DNA from 2 places in the Butyricicoccus sp. AM05-1 genome. Region 1 is predicted to be linked to the other one. Evidence: riboswitches for the same ligand, from Rfam matches in the RefSeq annotation. Region 1 holds a riboswitch; the other holds the start of a gene.
What was found. A riboswitch is a leader RNA that binds a small molecule or an ion and turns the genes downstream of it on or off. The one in region 1 is predicted to bind FMN.

Region 1 (16,293 bases):
GTATGAAGGCATGAAGGCATACAAGACCGGCGAGGAGCTGATCGCAGCACCGGAGGTGCAGGCGGTCGTTATCACCTCGTCCGACCCGAGCCACGCAGGCTATGTGCTCGAGGCTCTCAAAGCGGGCAAGCAGGTGTTCTGCGAGAAGCCGCTGGCGCAGAACGCAGAGGACTGCGAGAAGATCATCGCCGCAGAAATCGCACACGGCAAGCGTCTGGTGCAGGTCGGCTTTATGCGCCATTATGACCGCGGCTATGCCGAGATGAAGCGCATCATCGACTCCGGCGAGCTGGGTGCACCGCTGATGATTCACGCGTGCCACCGCAACGTATCTCAGCCGGATGGCTTCCAGACCGAGATGGGCGTTTCCAACGTTGCAATCCATGAGCTGGATATCTGTCGTTGGCTGCTCGGTGACGAGTATAAGAGCGGTCAGGTGCTCAAGGTGCGCCAGTCTGCGTGCTCTACCAAGGGTTATGACAACCCGCAGATCGTGCTGCTGGAAACCCAGTCCGGTGCGCGCATCGACGTAGAGGTTCAGGTTGCGGACGCTTACGGTTACGACATCCAGTGTCAGGTCGTCTGCGAGAAGGGCACAGTCAACCTGCCTGATCCGTATGCGGTTGTCAAGCGATCGAACGCGACCCGTTCGTTCCCGATCCTGACCGACTGGAAGGACCGCTTTATTGAAGCCTATGACATTGAGCTGACCCATTGGGTCAAGACCCTCGAGGAGAAGGGTGAGCCGGATGGTCCGTCCGCATGGGACGGCTACGCTGCCTGCGTTGCAGCAGACACGCTCAACCGTTCCCGCGGCACGAATCAGTTCCTGCCGATTGAGATGATGGATAAACCTGCTCTCTACCAATAATCTCTCATATAAAAGAAAAAGGACCGCTTAGGCGGTCTTTTTTCGCGTTTGCAGAAGTATTTGATATCTTATGGGCGACATGATCTCGTGCCGCAGTTATGCAATCTCGCTCTTGCGAGCGGCGCGGACGAACAGTCCGAGCACGATCAGGCAGAAACACTTAGAAAAGAGCGAAATCGAGGTTTTGAGCGCGCTGTCCAGCAGGACGGCGGCAATATCGCAGATCAGCGGCACGAAAAAGCACAGTCGGATCAGGCGGGACGGATAATCATAGCCGCGTTCCGCGCGAAGCGCCTCCAATCCGGTATACAGAAAGAACTGGGAAACGTACAGGCAAATCACGCCCGCCATGACTACCAGACTCATCACCGCGATGACCGCGGCAGAGTTATAGGGCGGTCGGTCGGTCAGCGCGATCAGAAGCGAGATCAGTCCGACAACGGCTGCGCAGACGCTGATAATGTTGACAGTGAAGGCGCGGTGCAGACGGTCGGACAGCTTGCCGAGCTGATAGAACGGATAAAACTGTGCGACTGCGGCAGCGAGTGCGAGAATATTAGATAACGTGATTTGACCGGCTTCACCGCTGAACAATACGACCGGCAGGTCGATCACGCTGAACAGCACATTCAGAGCATTGAACAGCCAGAACAGCAGCAGCCAGCGGTACGCGGGAGCATTAGGGTTAGCATTCGTCATAGACTCTACCTCCTTTCCATTATCATAGCAGAGAAGATGGAAATGTGCAAGAAAAAGCAGAGCCTTTCGGCTCTGCTTTTGTGCGATTTTACAATATATTAATACTGTACCTGAACCGGCTTGCCGGAGTGGAACGAATCCGTAATCGCGTAGGTAACGAGGGTAGCCTTGGTGCCGTCGTAAACGGTCAGCTCGGGCTTGCGGTCGTTCTGGATGCAGTCGATGAAGTCGACCATTTCCAACAGGTATGCTTCTGCGAAACGCTGCGGGAAGTTCTCGATGATCTCCTGACGGGCGCCGTACTGGTCGTATACCATAACGCGGTCCTTCCACGGTACACCGGCAACGCGGATATGCGCCTCGGTGCCGACGATTTCGGTCTCGGTGTGGTAGCCGTGCGGTGCAGTGCGGCCAACGTGCAGGAAAGCGACCGTGCCATTGTCAAACTTGAGCATTGCCATGCCGGTCTCGGTGTCACCGTTCTCGGCAAACTCGGGGTGCTTGAAGTTGGTGCCCGCGGCGTAAACCTCGGTAACCTCACCGCCGAGGAACCAGCGCATCAGGTCAATGTCGTGCGAAGCCGCGTCAATGAAGATACCGCCCGAGGTCTTGGAGAACTTGATGCAGCTCTCGACCAGTGCTTCCGGGTCCAGACCGGTAGCCTTTACCAGATACGGCTTGCCGATGCGGCCTGCGTTGATCTGTGCCTTTGCATCCGCATAGGACGGATCGTAGCGGCGCATAAAGCCAAGGAAGAAGATCTTGTCCGGGTGACGTTCAACGGCAGCCTCAGCGCGCTTGCACTCCTCAAGCGAGCAGCCGAGCGGCTTGTCGGTGAAGACGTGCTTGCCTGCATCGAGCGCGTACTCGATCATCCAGCAGTGCTCCGGAGAGGAGGAGACGATAACGACAGCTTCGATGTCTGCCTCGTCAACCATTTTCTTGTAGTCCGTGGTGGTGTACTCTACCTTGAGGTAGTCCTTTGCCCAGTCCAGCTCCTTCTGCACGAGCGAGCAGGCAGCGACCAGCTTGCAGCCGGGAATCTTGAACGCGAGATTCTGCGCGTGCACCGAACCGAGGCGGCCCAAACCAACGATGCCAACTTTGATTTCCTTCATGTTTGTTCTCCTTTTTATAGAGCGGATTTTCTCTCTACGGCAATCGAACGATTGCCTGTCTCTCTCATAGTAATTCTATCACTGCGTGGACGCGAACGCAAGGAAAAACGACCAAATCAGAGCATTTTTCATACGGTGAAAATTGGCATTTCAGCACTCGGCAGACGAGTGTGATAAAATTCCGACCATCATTTCATAAATTGTTCACAAACAGCACTTGACTTTGTCCGTATGTGGTGGTAAATTAAGTTTAGCACTCGGGGAGATGGAGTGCTAACAACCGAAAGAAAGGAGTCTGCTTCGGTGGAGCTTTCGGAACGTAAAAAGCAAATACTCAAAGCCATCATCGGCGATTACATCCGCACGGCTGAACCGGTTGGCTCCAAGGCATTGACCGAGGGACACGAGCTGCCGTTCTCGTCCGCCACCATCCGCAATGAGATGAGTGAACTGGAGGACATGGGCTACCTCGAAAAGCCGCACACCTCTGCGGGACGAATCCCCTCACCGCAGGGTTATCGACTGTATGTGGATGAACTGATGGAGCGTCCGGCCGACAATGCGGAGGACGGAAACGCACTGCAGAACAGCGTGCTTACCAAGGTACGCGAGCTTGACCACCTCATTCAGGAGGCCGGCAAGCTGCTCACCAGTCTGACGAATTACGCGTCGGTTGCTATCACACCGGCCATGACGCAGATCGCCATCCGGCAGTTTGAGATCATCGCAGTCGATAAGATGAATTTCGTAATCGTAGTAGTTACGGATTCGGGCACGGTCAAGAACAAAATGGTCCGCACGGTGGCTGAGGTCTCCAAGGATGAGGCCGAGCTGCTCACCTATGTACTCAACCAGACGCTGACCGGACTGCCGCTCTCGAGCATCACCGCCGAGCGATTCGACATTGTGCGCCGCGCCGCGGGATTGACCGCGCTGCTCGCTCCGGTAGCCGAGTACATCGCAGAGCTGATCACCGAGCTGAGCGACCAGAAGGTTTACCTCGACGGTGCCAGCAAGCTGCTTCGTTTTCCGGAGTACCGCGATACGAAAAAGGCGCAGACGCTGCTCGATTACATGGAGGATGACCGCAAGCACCTGCTGCCGGCCACCTGCAAGATCGACGGCATCCAGTTCTTCATCGGACCGGAAAACGGCGAAAACCCGCTGAGTGAAACCTCGGCGATCTACGCAAAATACGATATCGGCAAGATCGGCCAGGGCGCGATCGGCATCGTGGGTCCGACCCGCATGGATTACGCCAAGCTGTCCGCACAGCTCAGCCGCTTCGCAAAAGGGCTGAACAAACTGATCGCCGAGACATTTTTAGATGAAAAAGACGGAAATCACTGATTTCCTGTAAACGGAGGCACAAAACGACATGAGCAAAAAGACAAAGCCGGAGGCGGAAGAGCAGGAGCAGGTAAAGACCGAGGCTCCCGCAGAGGAGACCGCCAAGGCTGAAGCGAAGCCCGCGACGGACTGGGAAGCCAAGTATAACGACCTGAACGACCGTTATCTCCGCATGGCGGCGGAGTACGATAACTTCCGCAAGCGCAGCCAGCGCGAGCGCGAGCAGGCGTACACCGATGCCGTCAGCCGCGCCGTAACCGCACTGCTGCCGACCTACGATAACCTCGAGCGGGCGCTCAAGGCAGAGACTGCCGACACCGAATATAAAAAGGGTGTCGAGCTGACCATGACGCAGCTGACCGAAAGCCTCAAGGGCATTAACGTCACCGTCATCGACGCTGCTGCAGGCACCGCATTCGATCCGAACTTCCACAACGCGGTTATGCACGTTGAGGATGAAACCCTCGGTGAGAATGTCATCGCGGAAACTTTCCAGCAGGGCTTCCAGATTGGCGATAAGGTTATTCGCCATGCGATGGTGAAGGTTGCAAACTGATTACTAACTACTAATTAAAGTAAACAAAATCCTATCATTTAAGGAGTGTATTTATTATGGGTAAGATCATTGGTATTGACCTTGGTACGACGAACTCTTGTGTATCTGTTATGGAGGGCGGCGAAGCCGTAGTCATCCCTAACGCTGAGGGTGCGCGCACCACTCCGTCTGTTGTTGCATTTTCTAAGGACGGCGAGCGTATGATCGGTCAGGTCGCTAAGCGCCAGGCTGTAACCAACGCAGACCGCACCATTATTTCCATCAAGCGCCACATGGGCACTGACTACCGCGTAAACATCGACGGCAAGCCGTACTCCCCGCAGGAGATTTCCGCTATGATCCTGCAGAAGCTGAAGGCTGACGCAGAAGCATACCTCGGCCAGCCGGTAAATCAGGCGGTCATCACCGTTCCGGCTTACTTCTCCGACTCGCAGCGTCAGGCTACCAAGGATGCCGGCAAGATTGCAGGTCTGGAAGTTCTGCGTATCATCAACGAGCCGACCGCTGCTGCACTGGCTTACGGTGTAGATAAGGAATCCGAGCAGAAGATCATGGTATACGACCTCGGCGGCGGTACGTTCGATGTATCCGTTCTGGACATCGGCGAGGGCGTTCTGGAGGTTCTGTCCACCGCAGGTGATACCCACCTCGGCGGTGATGACTTCGACCAGCGCATCATCGACTGGATGGTTGACGAGTTCAAGAAGTCTAACGGCATTGACCTGTCGAACGACCGTATGGCTATGCAGCGCCTGAAGGAAGCTGCTGAGAAGGCAAAGATCGAGCTGTCCGGCATGAGCCAGACCTCCATCAACCAGCCGTATATCACGGCTGACGCTACCGGTCCGAAGCACCTCGAGCTGACCCTGACCCGTGCAAAGTTCAATGAGCTGACCGCAGACCTCGTAGAGCGCACCATGGGCCCGGTTCGTCAGGCAATGAGCGACGCTGGTCTGTCCGCTTCCGACCTGTCTAAGGTCCTGCTGGTCGGTGGTTCCACCCGTATCCCGGCTGTACAGGAGGCTGTTAAGGGCATCACCGGCAAGGAAGGATTCAAGGGCATCAATCCGGACGAGTGCGTAGCAATCGGCGCATCCATCCAGGGCGGCGTACTTGGCGGCGAGGTCAAGGACGTACTGCTGCTCGACGTAACTCCGCTGTCCCTCGGCATTGAGACCCTCGGCGGCGTATGCACCAAGCTGATCGACCGCAACACCACCATCCCGACCAAGAAGAGCCAGACCTTCTCCACCGCAGCTGACAACCAGCCGTCGGTTGAGATCCATGTTCTGCAGGGCGAGCGCGAGATGGCTGCAGGCAACAAGACCCTCGGCCGCTTCACCCTCGACGGCATCGCTCCGGCACCGCGCGGCATTCCTCAGATCGAAGTTACCTTCGATATCGACGCAAACGGCATCGTAAACGTATCCGCAAAGGATCTCGGCACCGGCAAGGAGCAGAAGATCACCATCACTGCATCCACCAATCTGTCTCAGGATGAGATCGACAAGGCTATGCACGAGGCTGAGCAGTACGCTGAGCAGGATAAGAAGAACAAGGAAGCAGTTGAGGTTCGCAACAACGCTGAGCAGCTGGTATTCCAGTCCGAGAAGGCACTGACCGATCTGGGCGACAAGCTGTCCGCAGATGAGAAGGCAGGCGTTCAGGCTGAGATTGAAAAGGTTAAGGAAGCACTCAAGGGCACCGATACCGATATGATCAAGGCTGCAACCGAGGGTCTGTCCAAGAAGTTCTCCGATCTGGCCGGCAAGATCTATCAGCAGCAGGCACCGCAGGGCGACCCGAACATGGGCGGCGCTCAGGGTGCAGGCGCTCAGGGCGGTCAGCAGGGCGACTTCGTAGACGCTGACTTCACCGAGGTCAAGGACGACGACAACAAGTAATAACAGATAGGAGTTAGGAAGTAGGAGTTAGGAGTTATGGCTGCCGGTTTTCGGCAGAGTGCAGCGAGATTGCACGGTATCAAAACTCCTGTCTCCTCACGCCTATCTCCTCACTAAGAGAAGGCGCGCTTCGGTGCGCCTATCCCTGTGTATAGGATGATTTTTTATGGCTGATAAAAGAGATTATTATGAAGTGCTCGGCGTACAGAAGGGCGCAAGTGATGATGAGCTGAAAAAGGCATACCGCAAGCTGGCGCGCAAGTACCACCCGGACCTCAACAAAGATAATCCGGAGGCTGCGGATAAGTTCAAGGAAGCAAACGAAGCGTACGAAGTGCTGTCCGACAAGGAGAAGCGCGCTAAGTACGATCAGTTCGGCTTTGCCGGCGTTGACCCGAGCTACGGCGGCGGTGCCGGTGCCGGTGGCTTCGGCGGCGGCTTTGATATGGGCGATCTGGGCGACCTGTTCGGTTCGTTCTTCGGCGGCGGCTTTGGCGGCGGACGGTCGTCCCGCCGTAATGCACCGCAGCGCGGCGAATCCATCCGTCAGACGGTGATCCTGTCCTTCGAGGAAGCCGCATTCGGCTGTGAAAAGGAGATCACGGTCGAGCGCATCGAATCCTGTGACGACTGCGGCGGCACGGGTGCCGCAAAGGGTACCACGGCAGAGACCTGTCCGAACTGCCGCGGCACCGGTGTGGTAACGCAGACCCAGCGCACGCCGCTCGGCATGTTCCAGACGCAGGGCGCCTGCCCGAACTGCCGCGGCACCGGCAAGATCATCAAGAAGCCGTGCCCGAAGTGCGGCGGTCAGGGTCGTGTCCGCAAGACCCGCAAGTTCAAGGTCAACATTCCGGCAGGTATCGACGATGGTCAGTCCATCCAGCAGCGCGGTCAGGGCAATGCAGGCGTGAACGGCGGTCCCGCAGGCGATCTGTTCGTAACGGTTGCCATCCGTCCGCATCCGATCTTTACCCGCAACGGCTCGGATGTACATGTCGATATTCCGATTTCGTTCGCACAGGCCGCACTCGGCGATACGCTGCAGGTGCCGACCATCGACGGCCGCATCGAGTACAAGATTCCGGAAGGCACGCAGACCGGCACGACGTTCCGCATGCGCGGCAAGGGCATTCAGAATGTCAACGGCCGCGGTCGCGGCGACCAGTATGTCCGCGTAAACATCGAGGTGCCGAAGAACCTGTCCGAAAAGCAGAAAAAGCTGCTGCGTGAGTTCGAGGAAACGTCCACAGACGAGAATCAGGTAAAGCGCAAGAGCTTCTGGGATAAGGTAAAGGACGCACTCAAGGATAAATAATTAAAGGAGCATTGCTTTTTGAACAAATTCGGTAAACTGGAGCTTGTGCGCTGACCGGGAGGTCGGCTGTACAGGAATCCGTAAACCACCTCCCCAAAAGACGAAAAATATCGACTTTTCAGGAGGAATTCCTATGAATTGGAAGAATAAACGCAAGCAATATCAAAAGGGTTACTACAAAACGCATGCCTGCGACGACAGCTTCACCTGCAGGGTGTGCGGCCGTCCGGTCGTGCCCGCAGGTGCGGTGTACTGCACTCTAACCGCGCAGCGGCGGACGATAACCCGATGAAGCTGATGTCCATCGCCATGAAGCCGGTGGCGTTCCCGCCGTTCCCGTTGGAGCGGATTGAGAAGCTGACCGCGCTCATGGGCGGAGAAGGCTCGGTAGAATAAAGAAAACCACCCGGGATTTTCTCGGGTGGTTTTTCGTCTGCAGGAGGAAAATGGAGAATTGAGGATGGTAAATAAAAATGCTCTCTGAATCATCAGAGAGCATTTTTTGCACAATTTTAGATCTGCGGCAGCAGGTTTGCCAGCTCGAGCGCCGCAATCGCTGCATCTGCGCCCTTGTTGCCGGCCTTGGTGCCTGCGCGCTCGATGGCCTGCTCGATGTTCTCAGTGGTAATCACACCGAACGTTACCGGTACGCCGGTCTGCAGGTTGACCTGTGCAATGCCCTTGGCAGCCTCGTTGCACACGAGGTCGTAGTGGCTGGTCGAGCCGCGGATGACTGCGCCGAGGCAGATAACTGCATCATACTTGCCGCTCTGCGCCAGCTTCTGCGCCGCAAGCGGAATCTCAAATGCACCCGGAACCCATACGAGCGTGATGTCGTCCGTGTCCACACCGTGACGTACCAGTGTGTCCTCCGCGCCGGAGATCAGCTTGGAAACGATAAATTCGTTGAAACGTGCACCAACAATTGCAAACTTGCCCTTGGTTGCTACTAACTTGCCTTCGAGTACCTTCATCTTAAAATCTTCCTTTCAATATGGTGAACAGATATATTGCAGGGCGAGGTGAGGTCATCCCGCCCTGCGGGATAGATTGATTACAATGTTTCACTAAAGAGGTGACCCATCTTAATTTTCTTGGTTCTGAGGTAGAACGCGTCGTCCTTCTGCGGTGCGATCTCGATCGGCACGCGCTCGGTGATCTCTACACCAAAACCGTCCAGACCATAAATCTTCTCCGGATTATTGGTCAGCAGGCGCAGCTCCTTTGCGCCGAGGTCCTGCAGAATCTGAGCGCCGATCCAGTATTCACGCAGGTCGGGCGCAAAGCCGAGCTTTACGTTTGCCTCGACTGTATCGAAGCCCTTTTCCTGCAGCTCATACGCCTTCAGCTTGTTGATCAGACCGATTCCGCGGCCTTCCTGGCGCATATAGAGCAGCACGCCGCGTCCTTCCTTGTCGATCTGCTGCATGGCTGCCGCAAGCTGCTGACCGCAGTCGCACCGGCGGGAACCGAACACATCGCCGGTCAGACACTCGGAGTGTACGCGGCAGAGCAGGTTCTTGCCATCGCCGATCTCGCCCTTGACGAGCGCAACATGGTGCTCGCCGGTCAGGTCGTTGACGTAGCCGTAGATGCGGAACTCACCGAAACGGGTGGGCATTTTCGCACAGGCTTCACGGACAACGTGCTTATCATGACGGCGGCAGTAGTCCTGCAGGTCCTTGATGGTGATGATCTTGAGTCCCCACTCCTTGGCCTTCTCCATCAGCTCGGGCGTGCGCATCATCGTGCCGTCATCGCGCATGATCTCACAGCACAGACCGCACTGCTCGAGTCCGGCCAGACGGCACAGATCGACAGTCGCCTCGGTGTGGCCGTTGCGGGTCAGCACACCGCCGCGGCGTGCGACGAGCGGGAAAACGTGTCCCGGACGGCGGAGCTCCTCCGGCTTGGTGTGGATATCCGCACATTTGCGGCAGGTAAAGCCGCGTTCCTCGGCGGAAATGCCGGTCGTGGTGTCCACATGGTCGATGGAGACCGTGAATGCAGTGTGGTGGTTGTCGGTGTTGACCTTTACCATCTGCTCCAGACCGAGACGGAGCGCAACCTGCTCACTCATCGGCGTGCAGATCAGGCCCTTGGCATGGGTCGCCATGAAGTTGACGTTCTCGGTCGTGGCGAACTGTGCGGCGCAGATGAGGTCGCCCTCGTTCTCGCGGTCCGGGTCGTCGATGGTGAGGATGAGGTGTCCGGCGCGAAGCTCTTCGAGCGCTTCTTCAACTGTATTGAACTGATATTCCATAAAAGAAAACCTCCGTTAAAATCCGTGTTGTGCAAGAAAATCCATTGTAATACCGCTGGATTTGTGCGGCGTGAGCATTTTTTCAACGTATTTGCCGATCACATCGCATTCGAGGTTGACCGGCTCGCCCGGCTTTTTGCCAAGCAGAATGGTCTGTGCGCCGGTGTGCGGGATGATGGAGACCGAAAAGTCGGTGTCCGTCACAGCCGCCACGGTAAGGCTGACGCCATCAATGGCGATCGAGCCTTTTTCGACGATGTACCGGAGCAGGGGAGCCGGTGTTTTGATCGTCACCCACACGGCGTTGTCCTCGCGCCGCTGCGAGAGAACCGAGCCGGTGCCGTCGATATGGCCGGATACGATATGACCGCCGAACCGTCCGTCGGCAGGCATCGCGCGCTCCAGATTGACCGGCGAGCCGCTCTGCAGACTGCCGAGCGCGGAACGCCGCAGGCTTTCCGCCATCACATCGGCGCTGAAGCTGTCGTCCGTCAGCGCGACCACGGTCAGACATACGCCGTTCGTGGCAATGCTGTCGCCGATTTTTGTATTTTCGAGCACGGTATCTGCCGCAATCGTCAGCCGAGCGCCTTTTGCGCCGCGCTCGATGCGCCGCACCGTACCGATTTCTTCGATAAGTCCAGTAAACATTACAATCTCCCTTCAAGCAGGAAATCTTCGCCCATCGGCGTGCAGGTCACGTCCTTCAGCGGAAGCGCCTGCACCATCTTGTCAAATCCCAGACCTCCGACCGGACTTTTTGCGCCTGCACCGCCGATGATTTTCGGGGCGATGTACGCCTGCACGCGGTGTACCACACCGGCCTCCAGCGCGGAGAACGCAAGTGCCGAGCCGCCTTCAAGTAATACGCCGTCGATGCCGAGTGCGCCGAGCTGGCGCATCAGGTCGGCAAGGTCTACGCGCTCGTCTTTCGTTTTGCATTCGAGAATGTGTACACCGTGCCGTTCCAGTTCAGCGGTGCGCTCATTTCGACCGACGACCGCGATATAGGTCGGGATTTTGTTCGCCGTCTGTACGATTCTGCTGTCGATCGGCGTGCGTGCGCGGCTGTCGCAGATTATGCGGATCGGATCGCGCCCGCCGTCAATGCGGCAGGTGAGCAGCGGATCGTCCTCAAGCACGGTGCCGATGCCGACCATGATGGCGGGCAGCCGGTTGCGCGTTTCGTGTACATGACGGCGGGCGGTCTCGCCGGTAACCCAGCGGCTGTCGCCGGTGTGTGCGGCGATTTTGCCGTCCAGCGTCATCGCGTACTTGAGCGTCACAAACGGCGTCTTGTGCGTGATGTAGTGAAAGAAAACTTCATTCACGCGGCGGCATTCGTCCTCGCACACGCCGGTCTCGACTTCAATGCCTGCGTCGCGCAGGATCTGTGCGCCTTTGCCGGCTACCAGCGGGTTCGGGTCCAGACAGCCGATGAACACGCGGCCGATCTTGTGCTCGATGACTGCATCTGTACACGGCGGCGTGCGTCCCCAGTGGCAGCACGGCTCGAGCGTGACGTAAAGGTCTGCGCCCGTGCAGTCCTCGGTGCAGTGCGCGAACGCGTTGCGCTCGGCATGCAGGCCGCCGATGTGCTCGTGCCAGCCTTCACCGATGATTTTTCCGTCCTTGACGATGACGCAGCCGACCATCGGATTCGGATTGACGTGACCGGCTCCGCGCTGGGCCAGCGCCAACGCCTGACGCATATATTCCTGTTTTTGCTCCTGCATAGAATCACCTGATATAATAATTCTGTAGAAAATTTCACGATAGTTTGGCGACAGCCAAAAAAAACGTCCCAAAGACAGAATCTTCGGGACGCTGAAAAAAGCATTGTGAAAATAAAAAGTCTGAAACACCGAATCGGCATTTCAGAACAGCAAACAACGGAAAATCTTTCCGCGCATTCTTCTTTTATCCAGACTATACTGTCGGCCTCGGAATTTCACCGAATCATGCTTCCGCCGAATGGCATCCGCTCGCGGGCTGTACCGCCGGTAGGGAATTGCACCCTGCCCTGAAGAATCAAATATTTGGTTTTGCGGGGCAGAGCCTTTATTGTTCCGCCTGAGGAAAGTATAGTCCCAAGCGGAGAAAAATGCAAGGTTTTTTTGAAAAAATAATTTTACAGAATGTGTGAATGCAAACAAAGCACCGCAAAAGTTCGAAAAAGACTGGAAAATACGCAGATAACGCACAAAAAATATAAAATGACCATACGGTTGTTATTGGTAATTTTCCGTTTTCCATTCCGACTCGCTAAGAGCCGCCCTATGGGCGGTTGCTCGCTGGACGCCCACTGCGGTGGGTGTATCCATTTTCAATTTGCTCCGGTTGTGCTATAATCAAATAGCTATGAAATGAAAGGAGAGTGTGCCATGCGGATCTGGACCGGACGAGCGGGAAGCGGCAAGACAACGGCCATCCTGCGGGAGATCGCGGCGCTGAGTGAAAAGGGAGAGGGACGGCAGATTCTGCTCGTGCCCGAGCTGAACTCGCACCTGATGGAGAGGCGGCTTGCCGCAGCCACGCACAACCACGGCGCACGCACGGCCGAGGTGCTGACGTTCTCACGATTGGCGGACCGTGTGTTCTCTGAGGTCGGCGGACTGGCACAGCAGATGCTGACACCGGCAGGTCAGCTTTTGACCTTGCAGGAGGCGGCACGCCGTGTGCAGGGGGGGCTGAGTGCATGGAAGGGTCTGGCAGACAAGCCGGAGCTGCTGCAGGAGGCGCTGCGGCTGATCGACGAGTGCAAAACCTGTGCGGTCGCACCGGAGACGCTGTTTGCGGCTGCCGAGGAGAGTGAGGACACTGTACTTGCAGAAAAATTGTCCGATCTTGCACAGATTTTGACGGCCTACGAGCGCCTGTGCGAGGAGTCCCTGCCCGACCCGAGAGACCGTCTGACACATCTGCGCGACCGTCTGGCAGAAAGCCACACGCTGGACGGTGCAGCGGTCTATCTGGATGGTTTTCTCGGCTTTACCGTGCAGGAAAGTGCAGTGGTTGATGCCATGCTGGCGGCAGGTGTGCCGCTCTCTGCGGCGGTAACCTGCGATACGGATTACCCGGAGATTTTCCTTACCGGCTGTAAAACAGTGCAGAAATTAACCCGGATGGCAAAACATCATAACCAGACGGTCGAGCGCATCGAACTGGGCGAAAGCAAGGTGGCCCGACCGGCGGGACTGGCTGCGCTCGAACGCGAAAGCCTGCTGCCGGTGCGCACCCCACAGGAGAGTGCGGACGGCGTTCGGCTGTACGAGGCGGCTTCGCCGTTTGACGAGTGCGAGCACGCGGCGGCTTACATTCGGCGCAAGGTGCGGGACGAAGGCGCGCGCTGCCGCGATTTTGTGGTTGCGGCACGCGATATCGAGCCGTACAGCGCGTTTCTCGCAATGGCGATGGCGCGGTACGACATTCCGGTGTTCCTCGCGGAAAAGCCGGATCTGCTGTCTCGTCCGCCGATGGCGCTGGTCACGAATGCACTCGAGGCGGTACGAAATCATTTCCGATATGAAGATCTGTTCTCCTGTCTCAAGACCGGGCTTGCGGGCTTGGATTGGGACGAAATTGACAAATTAGAGAATTATGTGCTCACCTGGAACATCCGCGGCGGAGCCTGGGAACGCGAGTGGACCGAGCATCCGGACGGCTATGGTTTGCCAATCGACGAGAATGCGAAGGCGCAGCTTGCCGAGCTGAACACACTCCGCAAACGGGCAATCGCGCCGTTCTCCGCACTGCGCGAGGCACTTGCAGGTGAGCAGCCTGCAGGTGACTGCGTGCGTGCGCTCTATGCATTTCTTCTTGCGGTGGACGCGCCGCAGCGCATGACTGACCGCGCCGCCGGACACGAGCAGGCGGGCCGTCTGCAGCTGGCCGACGAGTACCGCCAGCTGTGGGAAATCCTGGTCTCTGCAATGGAGCAGTTCGCGTGGGTGTGCGGGGATATGCCGCTGACGCTCGACCGTTTCGCGCAGCTGTTCCGGCTGGTGCTCGGCGAGTACGATGTGGGTACGATTCCGGTTTCGCTCGACCGCGTGACCTGCGGCAACATCGAGCGTGCGTGTACGGAAAATGCGAAATATGTCATCCTGCTGGGCGTTAACGACGGCCTGATACCGAAAACCCCGTCCTCGACTTCGCTGCTGAGTGACATGGACCGCGACAAAATGGATGCGCTCGGCGTGGAACTCAAAGCCTACGGCGAGGAACGCCTGTTGATGGAGCAGGAAACGCTCTATCGAGCACTGGCGTGCCCGACGGACGAGCTGCTGCTGACGTATCACACCATCGACGCAGGCGGCGGTGAAACGCGGCCGTCCTACTTCGTAAACACAGTGCGCGAATTGCTGCCGGATGTGCCGTTTTCCACCCACCGGACGGAGACCGTGCGCGACCGCCTGCAGGCGGAACGACCGGCGGTCGAACTTGCGTGCGCGTATCTTTCGGGCGACCGGACAGCCGCTGTGCGGGCCGCCTATGACTACTATAAGGATGATGAGCGAGTCAAAAACGCGCAGGCGCAGCGGCGCGGCAGAGGACCGCTGAGCAGTCCGCACACGATTGACGGCTTGTACGGAAAAAGTCTTAATCTGACCGCTTCGCGTGTGGATACGTTCTATTCCTGCCGGTTTGCATTCTTTATGCAGTATGGTCTGAAGGCCAAGCCGCGCCGTGTGGCGAAGTTTGATGCGCTCTCGACCGGCACATTCATCCACTATGTGCTCGAGCATGCGCTGGATACCCTTGGAAAGTGCGAGGGCGGCGCCGCCCATGCCGATCAGCCGACCGTGCGCAAAGCCTGCCGTGAAGCGGTACGGCAGTATGTCGCGGAGGAACTGGGCGGCCTGGAGAATAAAACCGCGCGCTTCCAATACCTGTTTCGCCGACTGGTGCGCGCCGTGGAGCAGATCCTCGACAACGTGATCGAAGAACTTCGCGTATCCGACTTTGAGCCGATCGACTATGAGCTGGACTTCTCGCGCAGCGGCGACCTGCCGCCCGTGCAGTGTGAGGACGGCGATGTGTCGGTTTCACTCTCCGGCAAGGTGGACCGCGTGGACGGCTACATCAAAAACGGCCGCCTCTATCTGCGCGTTATGGACTACAAAAGCGGCAAAAAATCATTTTCGCTGTCCGACATCTGGTACGGACTCAACATGCAGCTTATCATCTATCTGTACGCGCTGCAGCAGGAGGGTCTGGACCGCTATCGTGCCCGCCTGACCGCCGAGCTGAACGAAATCGTACCGGCAGGCGTGCTGTATGTTCCGGTACGCGATGAGCTGCCGGATGCGGCGCGCGACACGGACGAGGACGGGCTGCGCATTCTGCGCGACAAGGCGCTGCGGCGTTCGGGTCTGCTGAGTGACGATATGTCGCTGCTCGAGGCAATGGAGCACGGTCTGGAAGGTGACGGACGGTTTATTCCGGTCTCTATCAAGACCGGGAAGGGCGAGGATGAGCCGACGCTTGCCGCCAAGTCTGCGGTAGCCGATCTGGCGAAATTCGGCAGACTGGCACGCTACACGCAGAAAAAGCTGCTCGAAATGGGACAGGCTCTGCGAAACGGCAGCATTGAAGCCGACCCGCGCAAGACCGACCGCAGCTACTGCGAATGGTGTGATTTCCGGGCAGCCTGCCGGTTCGACGAGACCGCCGGAGACAAGGTACGCTGGCTGAAAAACATCAAGGACAAGGAATTCTGGGAGCAGTTAGGAGGGGACGACAATGCCGAAGTGGACACCTGATCAGCAGACCGCGATCGACGACCGCGGCGGTGCACTGCTGGTTTCGGCGGCAGCCGGCTCGGGCAAGACAGCCGTGCTGACCGAGCGTGTGCTCCGGCGGCTGACGGACGAGAACGATCCGGTCGATATCGACCGCCTGCTGCTGGTTACCTTTACCAACGCAGCGGCAGCCGAAATGCGCGAGCGAATCGGTGCGGCCCTCGGTGCGGCCGTAGCCGCAAACCCGCGGGATACCCGTCTGCGGCGGCAGCTGTTCCTCGTGCACCGCGCGAAAATCACGACCGTGCATGCGCTGTGTCTGTCGCTCGCACGCGAGCAGGCGGCGGTGCTCGGTATTGCACCCGACTTTCGCCTGATGGACGAAAACGAGGGAAAGCTGCTTCGCGCCGAGGTGCTCGAAGAAGTGCTCGACACGGCCTACGAGCAGGCGGACGAGAAGTTTTTCGCGC
Region 2 (16,293 bases), on a different contig from region 1:
TTCTGCCCGGTTTTCGTGGATTTATCATCGTCCATCTTCATGAACAGGCCGAAGATAAACGAAGCCGTCAGCAGCACAATGGAAATCTCAAGCGCGAGACGCCAACCGTTTTCACCGCCCAGCTTATGGCAGGCGAGCGCAGCCAGCGGAGCCACACACGCGCCGAACGCATACGCCGCGTGCATCATGTTGAGCGGAGTGGCACTGCCGTTCGCGTATTCGCTCATCACGCGGTTGTTGTAATCCGTGATAGCGCCCTTGGAAATGCCGGTCAGGAACATGGCCGCCAGCAGCCAGACCGGCGAGCCGTTGGTTAACAGCATGACAAAGCCGACCGCGAATACATAATATAGGATGAGGTACGCGCGTTTGAGTCCCCATTTGATGGCGGCCAGACCGGACAGCAGGCCGATGCCGAGATAGCCGATCGACTGTGCGGACAGTAGCGTGCCGCCGATCTGGTAATCCAGCGCGTAGGCCGCGCGTAAATCTGGCAGCACAGAGCCGAGCATGATGGAGCTCAGCCCCTGTGCGAAATAAACGAGAAGCAGTTCCGCGACAACATAGCGCTTGCTGCGGCTCAGCGAGGATAGAAATGCTTTCATTGGTGTATCCCTTCGATTTGTGTGGAATATGCGGTTTTTTTGACCGCGATTATTAGTATAATCTCCTGCGGTGCGATGTACTACTAAATTCTTGCGATTTACACCTGCGAAAAGATAGCGTGTTTCTGCGGAAAACTGCTGAAACAGGCTGCATGAGCGAAATCCTGTGCAGTGATGCTCACGGCTTTTATACAATCTTGCGATTGGGCGCAAAGAAACAGCGAACCACTATATTATGGTTCGCTGTCTGCGAATTTGCTTGTTAGATGCGGCAGGCTTCAAGAAGCTCGTTCTTGCAGCTCCACAGCTTTTTGGAAAGATCCACGAAGTAGGTCTGCGGATTTTCGAAACGCTTGATCTGATCCCACAGTGTATCGACCTCACGGATGCAGTACTTGCGGATGTCCTCAACATCCGGGCTGTTGTAAATGCACTTGCCGTGCTTGAACAGCTGTACGCGCAGCGGACGAACCGTATAATCGGTAACGATACGCTGCTTCCAGGTGTAGACCGGATGGAACAGTACATACGGCAGAGAAGCGTCGATCTGCTCATCGTGCACGGTGAGCACGTCGCCGAGCGCCTTGCCGGTCTTGTTGTCGAACAGGCGGTACACCTGCTTGAAGTGCGGTGTGGTGATCTTCTCGACGTTCTCGGAAACCTTGATCTTCGGGATGATCTCGCCGTTTTCATCCTCAACGGCAGCCAACTTGTATACGCCGCCGAATACCGGCTCGGACTTGGAGGTGATGAGTCGCTCGCCGATGCCGAACGAGTCTACGCGGGCACCCTGCACGAGCAGGTCGCGCACCAGATACTCATCGAGCGAGTTGGACGCCATGATCTGCATATCCTCGAAGCCTGCGGCATCGAGCATTTTGCGTGCCTCGATAGAAAGGTAAGCGATATCGCCGGAATCCAGACGGATGCCGCGTGCGCGGATGCCCTTCTCTGCTTCCAGTTCCTTGGCAACGCGGATTGCGTTCGGCACACCGGACTTGAGTACATTATAAGTGTCAACCAGGAATACGCAGTTATCCGGATAAATATCCGCATAAGCCTTGAAGGCTTCGTACTCGCTGTCAAACATCTGCACCCAGGAGTGCGCCATCGTGCCGCCGGCCGGAATCTTGTAGTCACGGTCGGACAGAACGCAGGCGGTACCCTGACAGCCGCCGATGTAGGCAGCGCGGGCACCGAGGATAGCGCCGTCGTAGCCCTGTGCACGGCGGGAGCCGAACTCGAGTACAGTACGGCCTTCTGCCGCACGCGTGATGCGGTTCGCCTTGGTGGCGATCAGGGTCTGGTGGTTGATGGTCAGCAGGATCATGGTTTCGACAAACTGTGCCTGGATCATCGGACCGGCCACCGTTACGAGAGGCTCACCGGGAAATACCGGCGTACCCTCGGGTACGGCCCATACGTCGCATTCAAACTCAAAATCGCGCAGATAATTGAGGAAGGACTCCGAGAAGCACTTGCGGCTGCGAAGATATGCAATATCCTCCTCGGAAAAATGCAGGTTGTTGAAGTATTCAATCAGCTGTTCCACGCCTGCCATGATGGCATATCCGCCGCCGTCCGGTACACGGCGGAAGAACATATCGAAGTATGCGCGGCGGTTGCCGATACCCTTTTCGAAGTATCCGTTCGCCATCGTAAACTCGTAAAAGTCAGTGAGCATGGTTAAATTTCTTTCGGTCATTGCGAAAAACGCCCCTTTGCGCACCATTTTTTGTGCGCTTTTATTCATTCCGTGCAATCTGTCTTGACACAGTGCATTTATAATATAATAGTACGTTTTTACAGAAAGTGCAAGCATTATTTATTAAATCTAAATTCATAGTATGCATAAATATACAATTGAGAAAATAATTATAAATTTTGCTTGCCAAATGAGTATGGCGGTAGTATAATAAGACCATCGAAAAAAACGCAGAATGCGAGGTCGAAAAACATGGAAAAGAAATATAACAAAGTTGTTCTGGCATATTCCGGCGGTCTGGACACTTCGGTACTCATCCCGTGGTTGAAGGAGCATTATGGCTGCGAAGTCATCGCGGTTTCCGGCAACGTCGGTCAGGGCACCGAGCTGGACGGTCTGGAGGAGAAGGCGCTCAAGACCGGCGCGTCCAAGCTGTACATCGAGGATCTGACCAAGGACTTCGTTGATGACTACATCATCCCGACCATGAAGGCGGGCGCAACCTACGAGCAGTACCTGCTGGGTACCTCGTTCGCTCGTCCGATCATCGCAAAGCGTATTGTTGATATCGCACTGAAGGAAGGCGCTGACGCAATCTGCCACGGCTGCACCGGCAAGGGCAACGATCAGGTTCGTTTCGAGCTGGCAATTCACGCATTTGCACCGCAGATGGATATTATCGCTCCGTGGCGTTTCTGGGAGCTGAACAGCCGTGAGAAGGAGATCGAGTATGCGGAAGCACACAACATTCCGCTGAAGATCAACAAGGAGACCAACTACTCCAAGGATAAGAACCTGTGGCACCTCAGCCATGAGGGTCTGGACCTCGAGCTGCCGTCCAACGAAGCACCGATCAACAAGCCGGGTTTCCTCGAGCTGGGTGTTTCTCCGGAAATGGCTCCGGACAAGCCGACCTATGTTACCATTCATTTCGAGAAGGGCGTTCCGACCGCAGTTGACGGCGAGAAGCTCGAGTCCGTTGCCCTGATCGAGAAGCTGAACAAGCTCGGCGGCGAGAACGGCATCGGTATCCTCGATATCGTTGAGAACCGTCTGGTCGGTATGAAGAGCCGCGGTGTTTATGAGACTCCGGGCGGTGCGATCCTGTATGCAGCACATGCAAAGCTGGAGGAGATCACCCTCGATAAGGAGACCGCACACTACAAGAATCAGGTTGCTCTCAAGTTCGGCGAGCTGGTTTACAACGGCCAGTGGTACACACCGCTGCGCAAGGCGCTCTCTGCATTTGTTGACTCCACTCAGGAAACCGTTACCGGCGATGTTAAGCTGAAGCTGTATAAGGGCAACATCATCCCGGCTTCTGTAACCTCTCCGTACAGCCTGTACTCCGAGGATATGGCAACCTTCAACGAGGATGACTGCTACGATCAGGCAGATTCCGCAGGCTTCATCAACCTGTTCGGTCTGCCGCTCAAGGTTCGTGCCCTGAACGATCAGATCCTGTACAAGAAGACCGGTGAGCATTTCCCGTCTGTTGAAAAGTAAGTAAAAGAAATCATAGGGCGGCACGCCCGTCGTGTGCCGCCCTATGAGTGTTTTGTGAGGTAACATAAATATGGCAAAATTATGGGCAGGACGTTTCCAGAAGGAAACCGATCTGGTGGTAAACGACTTTAACTCTTCCATCCTGTTTGACTGCCGTTTATATAAGGAAGATATCACCGGCTCTATCGCGCACGCTACCATGCTGGGTAAGCAGGGCATCATCGAGGAGCATGAGGCCGAAAAGATCGTTGAGGGTCTTAAGGGCATTCTGAAGGATATCGAGGACGGCAAGGTGGAGTTCTCGCTCGATTACGAGGACATCCACATGAACGTCGAGCAGCTGCTGACCGAGCGCATCGGTGATACCGGCAAGCGTCTGCACACCGGCCGTTCGAGAAACGATCAGGTTGCACTCGATATGCGTCTGTACGTCAAGAAGGAGATCAAGGAGATCATCAAGCTGATCCTCGGCTTCATGAAGGCACTGACTGCAAAGAGCCGTGAGAATCTCGATGCGGTTATGCCGGGCTACACCCATCTGCAGCGCGCACAGCCGACGACCTTTGCACATTATATGATGGCGTATGCCAACATGCTCAAGCGCGACGTATCCCGCCTGCAGGACTGCTACGAGCGCATGGACGAAATGCCGCTTGGCTCGGGCGCACTGGCTTCGACCACTTATCCCATCGACCGCGACTTCGTTCGTCAGCAGCTTGGCTTTGCCCGCCTGACCGACAACTCGCTCGACGGCGTATCCGACCGTGACTACTGCGTGGAGCTGCTCTCCGCGCTGTCCATCCTGATGATGCACCTGTCCCGTCTGTCCGAGGAGATCATCTCGTGGTGCTCCTGGGAGTTCAAGTTCGTTGAGCTGGACGATGCGTACTCCACCGGCTCGTCCATCATGCCGCAGAAGAAGAATCCGGACGTCTGCGAGCTGATCCGCGGCAAGACCGGCCGTGTTTACGGTGCGCTGACCACCATGCTGACCGTACTCAAGGGTCTGCCGCTGGCGTATAACAAGGATATGCAGGAGGACAAGGAGGCTGTATTCGGCGCGATCGACACCGTAAAGCAGTGCCTTGAGGTATTCACGCCGATGTTCTCCACCATGACGCTGCGCCGCGACAACATGCGCAAGGCAGCCTCCCGCGGCTTTATCAACGCAACCGACTGCGCCGACTACCTGACCAAGAAGGGTGTTCCGTTCCGCGATGCGTACAAGACGGTCGGCCGTTTGGTCAACCAGTGTATCAAGGCCGATGAGACCCTCGAGACCATGACCATGCGCGACTTTGCAGCAATTTCCAACAAGTTCGGCGATGACGTATACGACGCACTCGACCTGCGCACCTGTGTTGCTGAGCGTAAGGTCATCGGCGGCCCGGCTCCGCAGGAAGTAACCCGCCAGATTGATAAAATTGACAAGTTCATCGCGGAGGTTGAGGACGATGAAGCCTAAAATTTACATCGACGGCAAAGAGGGCACGACCGGTCTCCAGATTTACGAGCGCCTCGGTGGCCGCGACGACATCGAGCTGCTGCTCATTGATGAGGATAAGCGCAAGGACACCGAGGAGCGCCGCAAGTTCCTGAACGCAGCCGACATTGCGTTTCTGTGCCTGCCGGATGCGGCGGCGAAAGAGGCGGTTTCGCTCATCGAGAATGATACCACCCGTGTCATCGATGCATCGACCGCGCATCGCACCGACCCGGACTGGGATTACGGCTTTGCCGAGCTGTCCAAGGCGCACCGCGAAGCCATCAAGAACTCCAAGCGCGTTGCCAATCCGGGCTGCCATGCAAGCGGATTTATTTCCTCGGTTTACCCGCTGGTAGCAAACGGTATCATTGCCGAGGACACCGCGCTCACCTGTGCTTCGCTGACCGGTTACTCCGGCGGCGGCAAGAAAATGATCGCGGAGTATCAGGACGAGAACCGCGATCCGCGACACGATTCCGAGCGCATTTACGGTCTGAACCTGCACCATAAGCACCTGCCGGAGATGGGCTACATCTGCGGTCTGACGCAGGCGCCGGTGTTCGTGCCAATCGTAGGTGACTTTTACAAGGGTATGGCCACCACAGTTATGCTCCCGGGCGTAGATGCACATCTCGTGCATGCGACGCTCACCAGGCACTACGAGGGTCAACAGCTTGTCACCGTAGCGCCGTTCGGCGGTGAAGAGCCGATGATCTACGCCAACATACTGGCCGGTCACGACAGCCTCAAGCTGATCGTCTGCGGCCACGAGGAGCAGACCATTGTCACCGCACTGTTTGACAATCTCGGCAAGGGCGCTTCGGGCGCTGCCGTGCAGAATATGAATATCATGCTCGGTCTGGATGAAACGACCGGCTTAAACCTCTGATTTCAGCAGGAGGAAACAGTTATGAAGATTATCGAAGGCGGCGTTTGTGCCGCAAAGGGCTTCAAGGCGGGCAGTGTGCGCTGCGGCGTCAAGGAAAGCCGCACGAATGACGATACCGCAATCATTTTCAGCGAATGCGAATGCACCGCGGCTGCCACCTACACGATGAACCGCGTCAAGGCGGCTCCGCTGTATGTTACCATGGAGCACCTCGAGGATGGCGTAGCACGCGCTATCGTTGCTAATGCAGGCAACGCGAACGCTTGCGCACCGGACGGCATGGAGAACGCCCGCCGCATGGCGAAGGCAGCGGCTCAACTGCTCGGCGTTGCAGAAACCGACGTTGCCGTTGCATCCACCGGTGTTATCGGCCAGCGCCTGAACATCGAGTGCATCGAGGAGCACCTTCCGGAGCTTAAACTGGAGGACAATGCCTCCGAAAAGGCCAACCGTGCCATCATGACCACCGACACCAAGCCCAAGACGGCGGCTGTCGAGTTCACCATCGGCGGTAAGACCTGCCGCATCGGCGGCATCTGCAAGGGCAGCGGCATGATTCATCCGAACATGGGCACCATGCTGTCCTTCATCACGACCGACTGCGCTATCACGCACGAAATGCTGACCGACGCCCTGCAGGAGAACGTCAAGAAGACCTACAACCGCGTGACGGTTGACGGCGACACCTCCACCAACGATATGTGCATCGTGCTGGCCAACGGCATGGCCGGCAACACGCTCATCGAGTGGCAGGACGAGGAATATCAGGCGTTCTGCAAGGCGCTGAACGAGGTGAACACCCGTCTGGCACGCCAGATTGCTGCAGACGGCGAAGGCGCAACCAAGCTGGTTACCTGCACCGTTAAGAACTCCCGCTCCGAGGAGGCAGCTGAGCGACTGGCCAAGGCCGTTGTCGGCTCCAACCTCGTCAAGGCGGCGATGTTCGGCGCAGATGCAAACTGGGGTCGTGTACTGTGTGCAATGGGTTACTCCAAGGCACCGTTCCGTCCAGAGTACGTTTCTGTGGCGTTCGAGTCCGCTGCAGGCAGCGTAGCAGTCTGCGACAAGGGTGCTGCTCTGGATTTTGATGAAGAACTGGCGAAGAAGGTGCTCTCCGAGAGCGAGGTTACCATTGCAGTTGACGTAAATGAGGGCGAGGACAGCGCTACTGCATGGGGCTGCGATCTTACTTACGATTACGTTAAGATCAACGGAGATTACAGAACTTGATTCTTAAAAACGAAGAAAACTCCCGATAAAGGAACGAATTAGTATGGATACTCAACTTGATGCGGAGCTGCGTGCCAATATTCTGGTCGAAGCGCTTCCGTATATTCAGGAATATTACGGTCAGACCGTTGTCGTAAAATACGGCGGCAACGCAATGATCAACGAGGAGCTGAAGGACGCGGTCATCCACGATCTGGTACTGCTCAATCTGGTCGGCGTCAAGGTCGTTATCGTACACGGCGGCGGCCCGGAGATCAATGAAATGCTGGGAAAGATCGGCAAGGAGAGCAAGTTTGTCAACGGCCTGCGCTACACCGATCGTGAAACCATGGATATCGTCCAGATGGTGCTGTGCGGCAAGGTCAACAAGGACCTTGTAACCCTGCTCGAGAAGGCAGGCGGACGCGGCATCGGTCTTGGCGGCATGGACGGTGGCCTGTTTCAGGCAAAGCGCCTGACCGACCGCTCGGGTACGGATTACGGCTACGTCGGCGACATTATGGACGTAGACCCGTCTCCGGTTATCGACGTGCTGCAGCAGGGCTATATTCCGGTCGTTTCGACCGTTGCACAGGGCATCGACGATGAAACCAACTACAACATCAACGCTGATACAGCAGCCAGCAAGCTGGCAGTTGCACTCGGTGCAAAAAAGCTGATTCTGCTGACCGACGTACGCGGTCTGATGCAGGACATTAACGATCCGGACAGTGTCATTCACCGTCTCAAGGTGTCCGAGGTGCCGAAGCTGGTGCGCGACGGCATCATCAAGGGCGGCATGATCCCCAAGGTAGACTGCTGTGTTGAGGCAGTCCGCAAGGGCGTTGAGCGTGCCACCATTCTGGACGGCCGTGTCAAGCATTCGATTCTGATCGAGCTGCTTTCCAAGGTCGGCGCAGGCACTATGTTTCAGTAATTGAGAATTGAAAATGGAGAATGGAGAATGATTCGCTCTGTATCTCCGATAAAAGGTGATACCCTATGACTTACAATGAATTAAAAAGCGAAGAAAATAAATATGTAATGAACACCTATGGTCGGTTTCCGATTGCGCTGGACCACGGCGAGGGTGCGACCCTGTGGGACGTTGAGGGCAAGAAGTACATCGATCTTGCTTCCGGCATCGGTGTAAACTGCCTTGGTTATGCCAATCCGGCAATCATTGACGCGATCGATAAGCAGGCGCACAAGCTGATGCATGTTTCCAACCTGTTCACCACCGAGCCGATGGTTCAGGTTGCCAAGAAGCTGGTAGAAAAGACGCATCTGGGCGGCAAGGTATTCTTTGCCAACTCGGGCGCCGAGGCAAACGAGGGTGCCATCAAACTGGCGCGCAAGTACTCGTTCGACAAGTACGGCGAGGGCCGCTTCAAGGTGCTGACGCTCATCAATTCCTTCCACGGACGTACCGTAACCACGCTGAAGGCCACCGGTCAGGAGCGTTTCCACAACTATTTCTTCCCGTTTACCGAGGGCTTTGATTACGCGGTCGCCAACGACATCAAGTCGGTACGCGCAAAGGCGGACGATATGACCTGCGCCATCATGATGGAGCTGATTCAGGGCGAGGGCGGTGTTCTGCCGCTTGACCGCGAGTTCGTCAAGGAGGTAGAGATGCTCTGCCGCGAGAAGGATATGCTGCTCATCATCGACGAGGTGCAGACTGGTATCGGCCGTACCGGCAGCCTGTTTGCCTTCCAGCAGTACGACATCAAGCCGGACGTTGTCACTATGGCAAAGGGTCTTGGCGGCGGCATGCCGATCGGCGCTGTCATGGCGGCGGATACCTGCTGCAACGTCCTGACGCCGGGCACGCACGCGACCACCTTCGGCGGTACGCCGATTGTCTGCTCCGCAGCAAACGTCGTGCTCGATACCGTCGGTGACGGCCAGTTTCTGATGAAAGTACGCGAAAAGGGCGAGTACCTTCGCAACGGCATCCTGTCCCTTGGCTCGCCGAATATCAAGGGCGTGCGCGGCATGGGTCTCATGCTCGGCATCATCGTTGAGGAAGGAAAGCACTCCGTGTTTGCCAATAAGCTGATCGAAAACGGCGTTCTGGCGATCACCGCCGGCAAAAATGCCGTTCGTCTGCTCCCGCCGCTCACCATTTCGAAGGAAGAAATGGATGAAGCACTCGCTATCATGGCAAAGGTATTTTAATCAAAGGTTTTGACAATTAGTAATTAGAAATGAGAAATTAGTAATTAACGTGATTATCGCACTGGTGCAGCAGCACCTAAATAATTACTAACTACTAATTACTCATTGCTAATTTGCAGAAAGGGGTTATTACAATGAAGCATTTACTGAAGCTGCTTGACTGCTCCACCGAGGAGATCATCGGTCTGCTCGATCTGGCGGATCAGCTCAAGTATGAGAGAAAGCACAACATTTCCCATCGTCACCTGGAAGGCAAGAGTCTTGGCATGATCTTCCAGAAGTCCTCCACCCGTACCCGTGTTTCCTTCGAGACCGGCATGTATCAGCTGGGCGGTCAGGCGCTGTTCCTGTCCAACCGTGATCTGCAGATTGGCCGCGGCGAACCGGTACAGGATACGGCCCGCGTGCTGAGCCGCTATCTGGACGGCATCATGATCCGTACCTACGAGCAGAAGGAAGTAGAGGATCTGGCAAACTACGGCTCTATTCCGATCATCAACGGTCTGACTGATTTCTGCCATCCGTGTCAGGTTCTGGCGGACCTCATGACCATCCGTGAGAAGTTTGCCGTTCTTGAGGGTCTCAAGCTGTGCTACATTGGCGACGGCAACAACATGGCAAACTCGCTGATCGTCGGCGGCCTCAAGACCGGCATGAAGGTTTCCATCGCAACGCCGGTGGACTACCGTCCGGACGCTGAGGTTATGGCATTCGCAGAGCCGAACCCGAACTTCTTCATCACCGATGACCCGATGAAGGCTGCAGAGAACGCAGACGTTGTTATCACTGATACATGGGCGTCCATGGGTCAGGAAGCCGAGAAGGAAGTCCGCATGAAGGCATTCCAGGGCTATCAGGTCAATGATGAGCTGCTGGCTGCTGCAAAGCCGGGCTGCATGGTGCAGCACTGCCTGCCGGCATATCGCGAGCAGGAGATCACCACCAAGGTGTTCGAGGAGCACGCAAACGAAATTTTCGAGGAAGCAGAAAACCGCCTGCACGCACAGAAGGCTGTTATGGTTACTCTGATGGGCAGCAAGGAAGACTGATTTCTGATAAAAGCCGCTTTTCGCAAGGAAAGGCGGCTTTATGTTTTTCTTGCTGAAGTGTTGACAAACCCCTTACCGGCGACTATAATAGCAGTATAAATAAATCAGTTCTGTTTCAGGGCGGAGTGAAAGTCTCCACCGGCAGTATACAGGCTTCGAGCCTGATAGTCTGCGAGCCGCAAGGCATGATGGGTTAGAATCCCAACCGACGGTTATAGTCCGGATGAGAGAAACAGATGTACCTATCGCTACGTCTGTATGCCTCTGGAGCAATCCAGGGGCTTGTTTTATTTATGGAACAGGACTCCTGAAAGGGAGAAAAACAGCAATGACAAAAACCAGCAAAATCACCTACACCGCAATTTTTGCGGCTATCGCAACCGTGCTGATGTACTTTGAATTCCCGATTCCGTTCATGCCGCCGTTCCTCAAGGTGGATCTGTCCGGCGCAGTCGTGCTCATCGGTGCGTTTATCTTCGGCATCGCTCCGGCGATCACGATGATCGGCATCAAGGACATCATTCATCTGACCCAGACCCAGACCGGCGGCTCCGGTGAGGTCGCAGATTTCCTGATGCTTTCCACGCTCGTTGTTATCGCTGTGCTGCTGTACCGCGGTCACAAGAGCCGCAAGATGGCTGTCCTCGGCTGTGCAGCCGGATCGGTCGCTATGGCCTGTGTCGGCATGCTGACCAACTATTTTCTTATCATTCCGTTTTATTCGCAGGTTATGCCGCTGCAGGCTATCTTTGATGCATGCAACGCGATCAACCCGTATGTGACCGGCATGCAGGGCTATCTGCTGCTCGGCGTTCTGCCGTTCAATCTCATCAAAGGCGCAATCCTGACTGCGATTACCATGCTTGCCTACAAGAAGCTGAGCGTGTTCATCAAGTCCAAGCAGATCGAATTGCACCACTCCAGACAGCGTGTCGGCTAAGTAAAAAACGAAGGTGCTCTCCAGCAAGCGGAGAGCACTTTTTTTGTGTTCAATAATCGCAAACAGTGCGGCAACATCTATGATTTCGACAAAGATCTGTATACGAATTGACAAAATGCGTGGCCAAGATTATATCACATGCGTGCATCTAATAGACTCGGTCCCGTCAAGATTTATGCGCAAAATTGTTTGCAGGTTCTCCGGCTGAGTGAAGTCAGCCGGCAATGAAGGCGTCGTCCAGCGCCGTCTCCGAGTGCTTCATGTTCATATATTTTTTCTGCCCCACTGCGCGCCCGCCACATGGCGAAGCCAAGCGCAGACCAGCATCAGAGCAGAGTTGCCGTCAGGGAACGTCCCCACCACGCGGGTTCTGCGGCGGATCTCACGGTTCAGCCGCTCGATCACATTGTTGGTGCGGATGCGCGTCCAATGCTCACTGGGAAAATCGCAGTAGGTCAGCGTCTCCTCAACTTGGCAGCCTCCTTCAGCTTCATGGCGCGCAGTTCGGCAACGACCGCTTTAGCCTTGTCGCGGGACGCCTTTTTGCTCTTCTGGGCGTGGATCGCCTTAGGCATTTTTGCCACAATTTTGACCTTGGATTTAGGCACAACAGAGAAAACATTGCGGTAGAAATGCACCGTGCAGCGCTGGTATTTAGCGTCCGGGAACACCTCGCCCACGGCCTCCAGCATCCCCATGCACTTGTCGCCGACGATGAGTTTTACGCCGTCCAAGCGCGTCCGCGGAGCCACTGGAAGAAGCTGACCTAGCTGGCCTTGTCCTCTTTCATTCCCTCAGCGGCGCCTAAAACCTCATGGAAACCGTCATCATTCACGGCGATTGCCACCCAAATGGCTATATTTTCATACTCTCCGCCCCAGTTGCGGCGCAGGAGATGCCGTCCACGTAGACGTATGGATAGCGTCCGTCCTGCAAGGGGCGGTTCCGCCAGTCCTCGATGTGAACGTAGGCTTTCTTGTTCGGTTCACTGATGATGGCGGGCGAGACCTTGCTGACCCACAGCGCCTCGGTGATGTCCTCTACCCGGTGCACGGAGACGCCTGCCAGATACATCTCGATGAGGGCCTCCTCCAGCTGCTCTCCCGGCAGAGATACCGTTCGATGATGGCAGTCTCAAAGGATACGCCCTTGAGTCGCGGCATATGGAGCGTGACGTCACCAGAGGCGGTGGTGAGATTCCGGTCATAGTGGCCGCTGCGGTAGCCATGCGGACCTTGCTGCGCTCGTAGCGGGCAGCCTGTGTCAAGGACTCCGTCTCTTTTTCCAGCAGTTCGTTCAGGGTTTCCTCCACGCTGCTGCGGACCAATTCCTTGATTTTCTCCTTGATAATTTCCTCATTCAGCTGTACAATTCTCTCGGACATAGTTTGTTGTCTCCTTTCAGAATGGTGTGTGGTAACTTCCTTCTACCAGAGCCTGCAAGCTATGTCTTCTTTTATGCGGTTTTCAATTTGCGCAACTTATTGTACCTTATCATATGAATCAGGAAGAATAGCATGGATTTAAGGAGAAACTAAACGATAGTGTATAATCAAGTTCGCAAAAGCAAACAGAAAATAGACAAGCCATCAAGGCTCCTATAAAATGATAGTTGTCGAAAAAATCATGATGTAAAGGAGAGACACTAATGGCTCACAAAAATAATCGCAAATTGCAATATCAAGTTGAGCATTTCATCTGCTAGAATCAGTCTGGTAAAGGCTAGATTGGGCGGACTCCATCCCAAACTTCGTGTAAACCTCCAACAAGGTGTAGAATAGAAGCAGGATGGCGGAGGTAATCACAATGGCAAGAAGGAAAAGAACCCCCAGAAGAAAACGCACGTCGCGAAAAAATCCGTGAGCTGCTGCAGCTGGCGAATGTAGGCAGCAAGAACAAGGACACGGATAACAGCCGGAACGGGCACAGCAGAAAAACCCTGCGCACCAGTTTTGGCGATGTAGAGGTATCTGTGCCGCGAGATCGCAAGAGCGAATTTGAACCCAAGGTGCTGAGAAAAAATCAGACCAGCATCAGCCAGGACATCGAGGACATTTTCATTGCCTGCACGGATAATTTGATCGGTTTCTCTGCGGCGATCGAGGCGGTCTATCCCAAAACGGAAACCCAGAACTGCATCATCCATCAGCTTCGAAATTCCAGCAAATATGTCTCCTACAAGGATTTGAAGGCACTTATGGCTGACTTGAAAGCAGTCTACGCAGCGGTAGATGAACCGGCTGCTTTGGACGCGTTAGACACGTTCGCAGAACACTGGGACAAGAAATACCCCAAAATTTCTCAGTCGTGGAGGGATAACTGGGCAAATCTCAGTACCTATTTCAAGTTTCCTCAAGAACTTCGGCGGCTGATCTATACGACCAACACGATCGAAGGCTTCAACCGTCAGCTCAGGAAGGTAAACAAGTCGAAATCCGTGTTTCCAACCGATGACAGCCTTTTCAAAATGCTGTATTTGGCGATGATCGACATCACGAAAAAGTGGACCGGCCGCAGACAGGACTGGAGCATGATTCATACCCAGTTGGCAATCTATTTTGAGGCTCGGATGCCTGGGTAATAACCCGGCTTGAAGGTCAAGGGGCGCTACGCCGCCGGCGAGGCTCCAATGGACGAGGGTGCCCCTTGACTTCCGCCCCCGTTGGCGTTATGTTGTAGACAAGGCGGGCGCAGCCAGCGCCGCTCCCGCCTTGAAATATAAGTTCTATTTTATACCGCATTTTGGCGGTTACACAGAATTCGGGATAGTCCCTCTAAATAATATATTCCGAGAGTACAACCCTTTTTGTAGCGAATTTTCATCTTCTCCATCCTTTGCAAAATTTATCATTTTGCTCTGTAAATCGGTTCCAGTTTAATTAATCATATAGCAAATAGGCTGTGTTTTCAATAATTACACCTTGAAAACACAGCCTATTGCGCTTATATAGAAGTAGAACTTTTCACAGTTCTGCCTAGCATTCTCCGGTTTGTACACTAAATTACTGATCCGACTCCGGGCTTCCCTTATTTAAGCCATCTGCAAACCACTGCCTGCCGCATACTCACAAACTGCAAGGCGCCTCATTGCCGCTCTCAAAACCGCCACAATCCCTTTCTGAAATTCACATCGAAAAATTCCCGTGCGGTCTGCAGGTTCATCACGACCCACTCACGAGATTTATGGGCCTCCAGTGTTTCCGGCAATTCTTTCATCAGGCGGTCCGCTTCATACGGTACACCCGCATTGTAACGCAGTTCATTGCTGTGCTTATTCACAACAAACGACTTTTTGCTCGTCCGCCATGCATTTTGAATCAACTTGATCGCGTATTTGCCGGTAACGTGCTCACTGAAATAATTCTCCAGTGAAAGCGTTCGGATATAATCCGGCAGCACATCACTGCCAAACTGCTGCATGACAGCAACGATAATCTCCGAGGAAATCTGTAAAATATCCGGTGCCTCGGTTTCATCATCCTTTAGCTGATCGAGTAAATCCGGCATTTGTTCCAGCATTCTGCGTAAGTATTCCCGATAGAATGCTGTGCCGATCTTCTGCTGCACCGAGCGTACCACGTTGCTGCGCATCACTTCGGTATTGGTCAGACCCGCTTCTACACGACAGATAACTGTTCGGCGAATGACCTCCGGTGCAACCGCTTTTACATCCTCGTTAGCACTGATGACAACCGCAGAATAATGTGTCAAATGATCGCTCACACCAAAATCATCATTCTTGATAGTTTCGATCGCGTGCTGATTAAAGCGTGTATTCGTCAAGTCATCTACAATGATCGGGGCACCTTGCACGGTTCGTTTCAGGTTTTCAATACCAGATCGGGTAAAATCCGGTGCCGAAATCTTAGGTTTCTGGCCGATCATCATTTTGAGCAGTGTTTCCAGAAAGCTGGTCTTCCCGGCCTTGCTCTGTCCATAAACCAAGCCAAATACCGGATACGGCAACCGCTGCTGATCAAACCTTGCTGCCATATCGCGCATCGTTGCCATCAGCGGCGAACAAAAGAACCAGTTCGCAAACTCAAAATACCGATACTGCATCCCCTCATAATCACCATGAAAACGGCTGTATCCGTCCATATAATCGCGGAATAACCCTACATCATGGCGAATCTCCTCTTCTGTCGGATGCAGGTTCAGTGCCTCGCCATTCAGAGTGGCACTTTGCTTATCCGCATCGATTATCAACTGCGGGTATTCACTTCTCAGTTCTTTTTCTTTAATCTTCTCATTTTGGATTTGCCGCCGCAGCTTGACAATCTGTGTCGCCGAAATGATCGTTTTGCCCTGTTTACTTGTTTTCTTATCCTGCCTAGGCATATACGGCTTCAGTTTATCCGCCAGATTATGTACATCCAGAATAAATTTGACTTCCGTCGCATCATCCGCAGTTGCCTCTGTCAGCTCGATCACAAAGACTTTATTCGCCTTGATTGTGCCGGCAATGGGCAGTTCATCAATATTTTCGCCCGCATCTGCATATTGCAGCGCTTTCGGCCATCTGCCGTCTCCAACAGATACAGTTTTTCGTGGGAAACCGTACCGCGGGATACATAAAACCGAACTTCTCCCTTATCCATACGGGCAAGCAGATCATTCATTTTTTCACTTGACTGCTCGCGCATTCGCTCGATCAGCTTATCTTGATAAGCAATAATCTGATTCATGGACGAGGAAAGGATATGCTCACAGCCAAAGAT

Region 2: it holds a riboswitch for FMN, as region 1 does, so the genes downstream of both, DW088_RS03380 (ECF transporter S component) here and ribD (bifunctional diaminohydroxyphosphoribosylaminopyrimidine deaminase/5-amino-6-(5-phosphoribosylamino)uracil reductase RibD) in region 1, are expected to answer to the same signal.

Annotation. Positions count from the first base shown of each region.
Region 1 is NZ_QUDG01000004.1:72,553-88,845, forward strand. Features, by position in the region: gene DW088_RS07705 (Gfo/Idh/MocA family protein) at 1-871, shown strand, start outside; gene DW088_RS07710 (hypothetical protein) at 968-1,570, opposite strand; gene DW088_RS07715 (Gfo/Idh/MocA family protein) at 1,669-2,688, opposite strand; gene hrcA (heat-inducible transcriptional repressor HrcA) at 2,992-4,038, shown strand; gene grpE (nucleotide exchange factor GrpE) at 4,067-4,594, shown strand; gene dnaK (molecular chaperone DnaK) at 4,651-6,498, shown strand; gene dnaJ (molecular chaperone DnaJ) at 6,665-7,816, shown strand; gene DW088_RS16735 (hypothetical protein) at 7,950-8,108, shown strand; gene ribH (6,7-dimethyl-8-ribityllumazine synthase) at 8,329-8,790, opposite strand; gene DW088_RS07750 (bifunctional 3,4-dihydroxy-2-butanone-4-phosphate synthase/GTP cyclohydrolase II) at 8,871-10,079, opposite strand; gene DW088_RS07755 (riboflavin synthase) at 10,095-10,730, opposite strand; gene ribD (bifunctional diaminohydroxyphosphoribosylaminopyrimidine deaminase/5-amino-6-(5-phosphoribosylamino)uracil reductase RibD) at 10,730-11,815, opposite strand; FMN riboswitch at 11,988-12,114, opposite strand; gene DW088_RS07765 (PD-(D/E)XK nuclease family protein) at 12,464-15,844, shown strand; gene addA (helicase-exonuclease AddAB subunit AddA) at 15,825-16,293, shown strand, end outside.
Region 2 is NZ_QUDG01000001.1:590,414-606,706, reverse strand. Features, by position in the region: gene DW088_RS03425 (MFS transporter) at 1-605, opposite strand, end outside; gene DW088_RS03420 (nicotinate phosphoribosyltransferase) at 868-2,310, opposite strand; gene DW088_RS03415 (argininosuccinate synthase) at 2,563-3,816, shown strand; gene argH (argininosuccinate lyase) at 3,887-5,281, shown strand; gene argC (N-acetyl-gamma-glutamyl-phosphate reductase) at 5,271-6,191, shown strand; gene argJ (bifunctional glutamate N-acetyltransferase/amino-acid acetyltransferase ArgJ) at 6,213-7,421, shown strand; gene argB (acetylglutamate kinase) at 7,465-8,337, shown strand; gene DW088_RS03390 (aspartate aminotransferase family protein) at 8,403-9,584, shown strand; gene argF (ornithine carbamoyltransferase) at 9,719-10,633, shown strand; FMN riboswitch at 10,741-10,872, shown strand; gene DW088_RS03380 (ECF transporter S component) at 10,962-11,573, shown strand; partial or broken gene DW088_RS03375 (IS256 family transposase) at 11,788-12,957, opposite strand; gene DW088_RS03370 (IS256 family transposase) at 13,428-14,153, shown strand; gene DW088_RS03365 (hypothetical protein) at 14,669-16,006, opposite strand; gene DW088_RS03360 (hypothetical protein) at 16,003-16,293, opposite strand, start outside.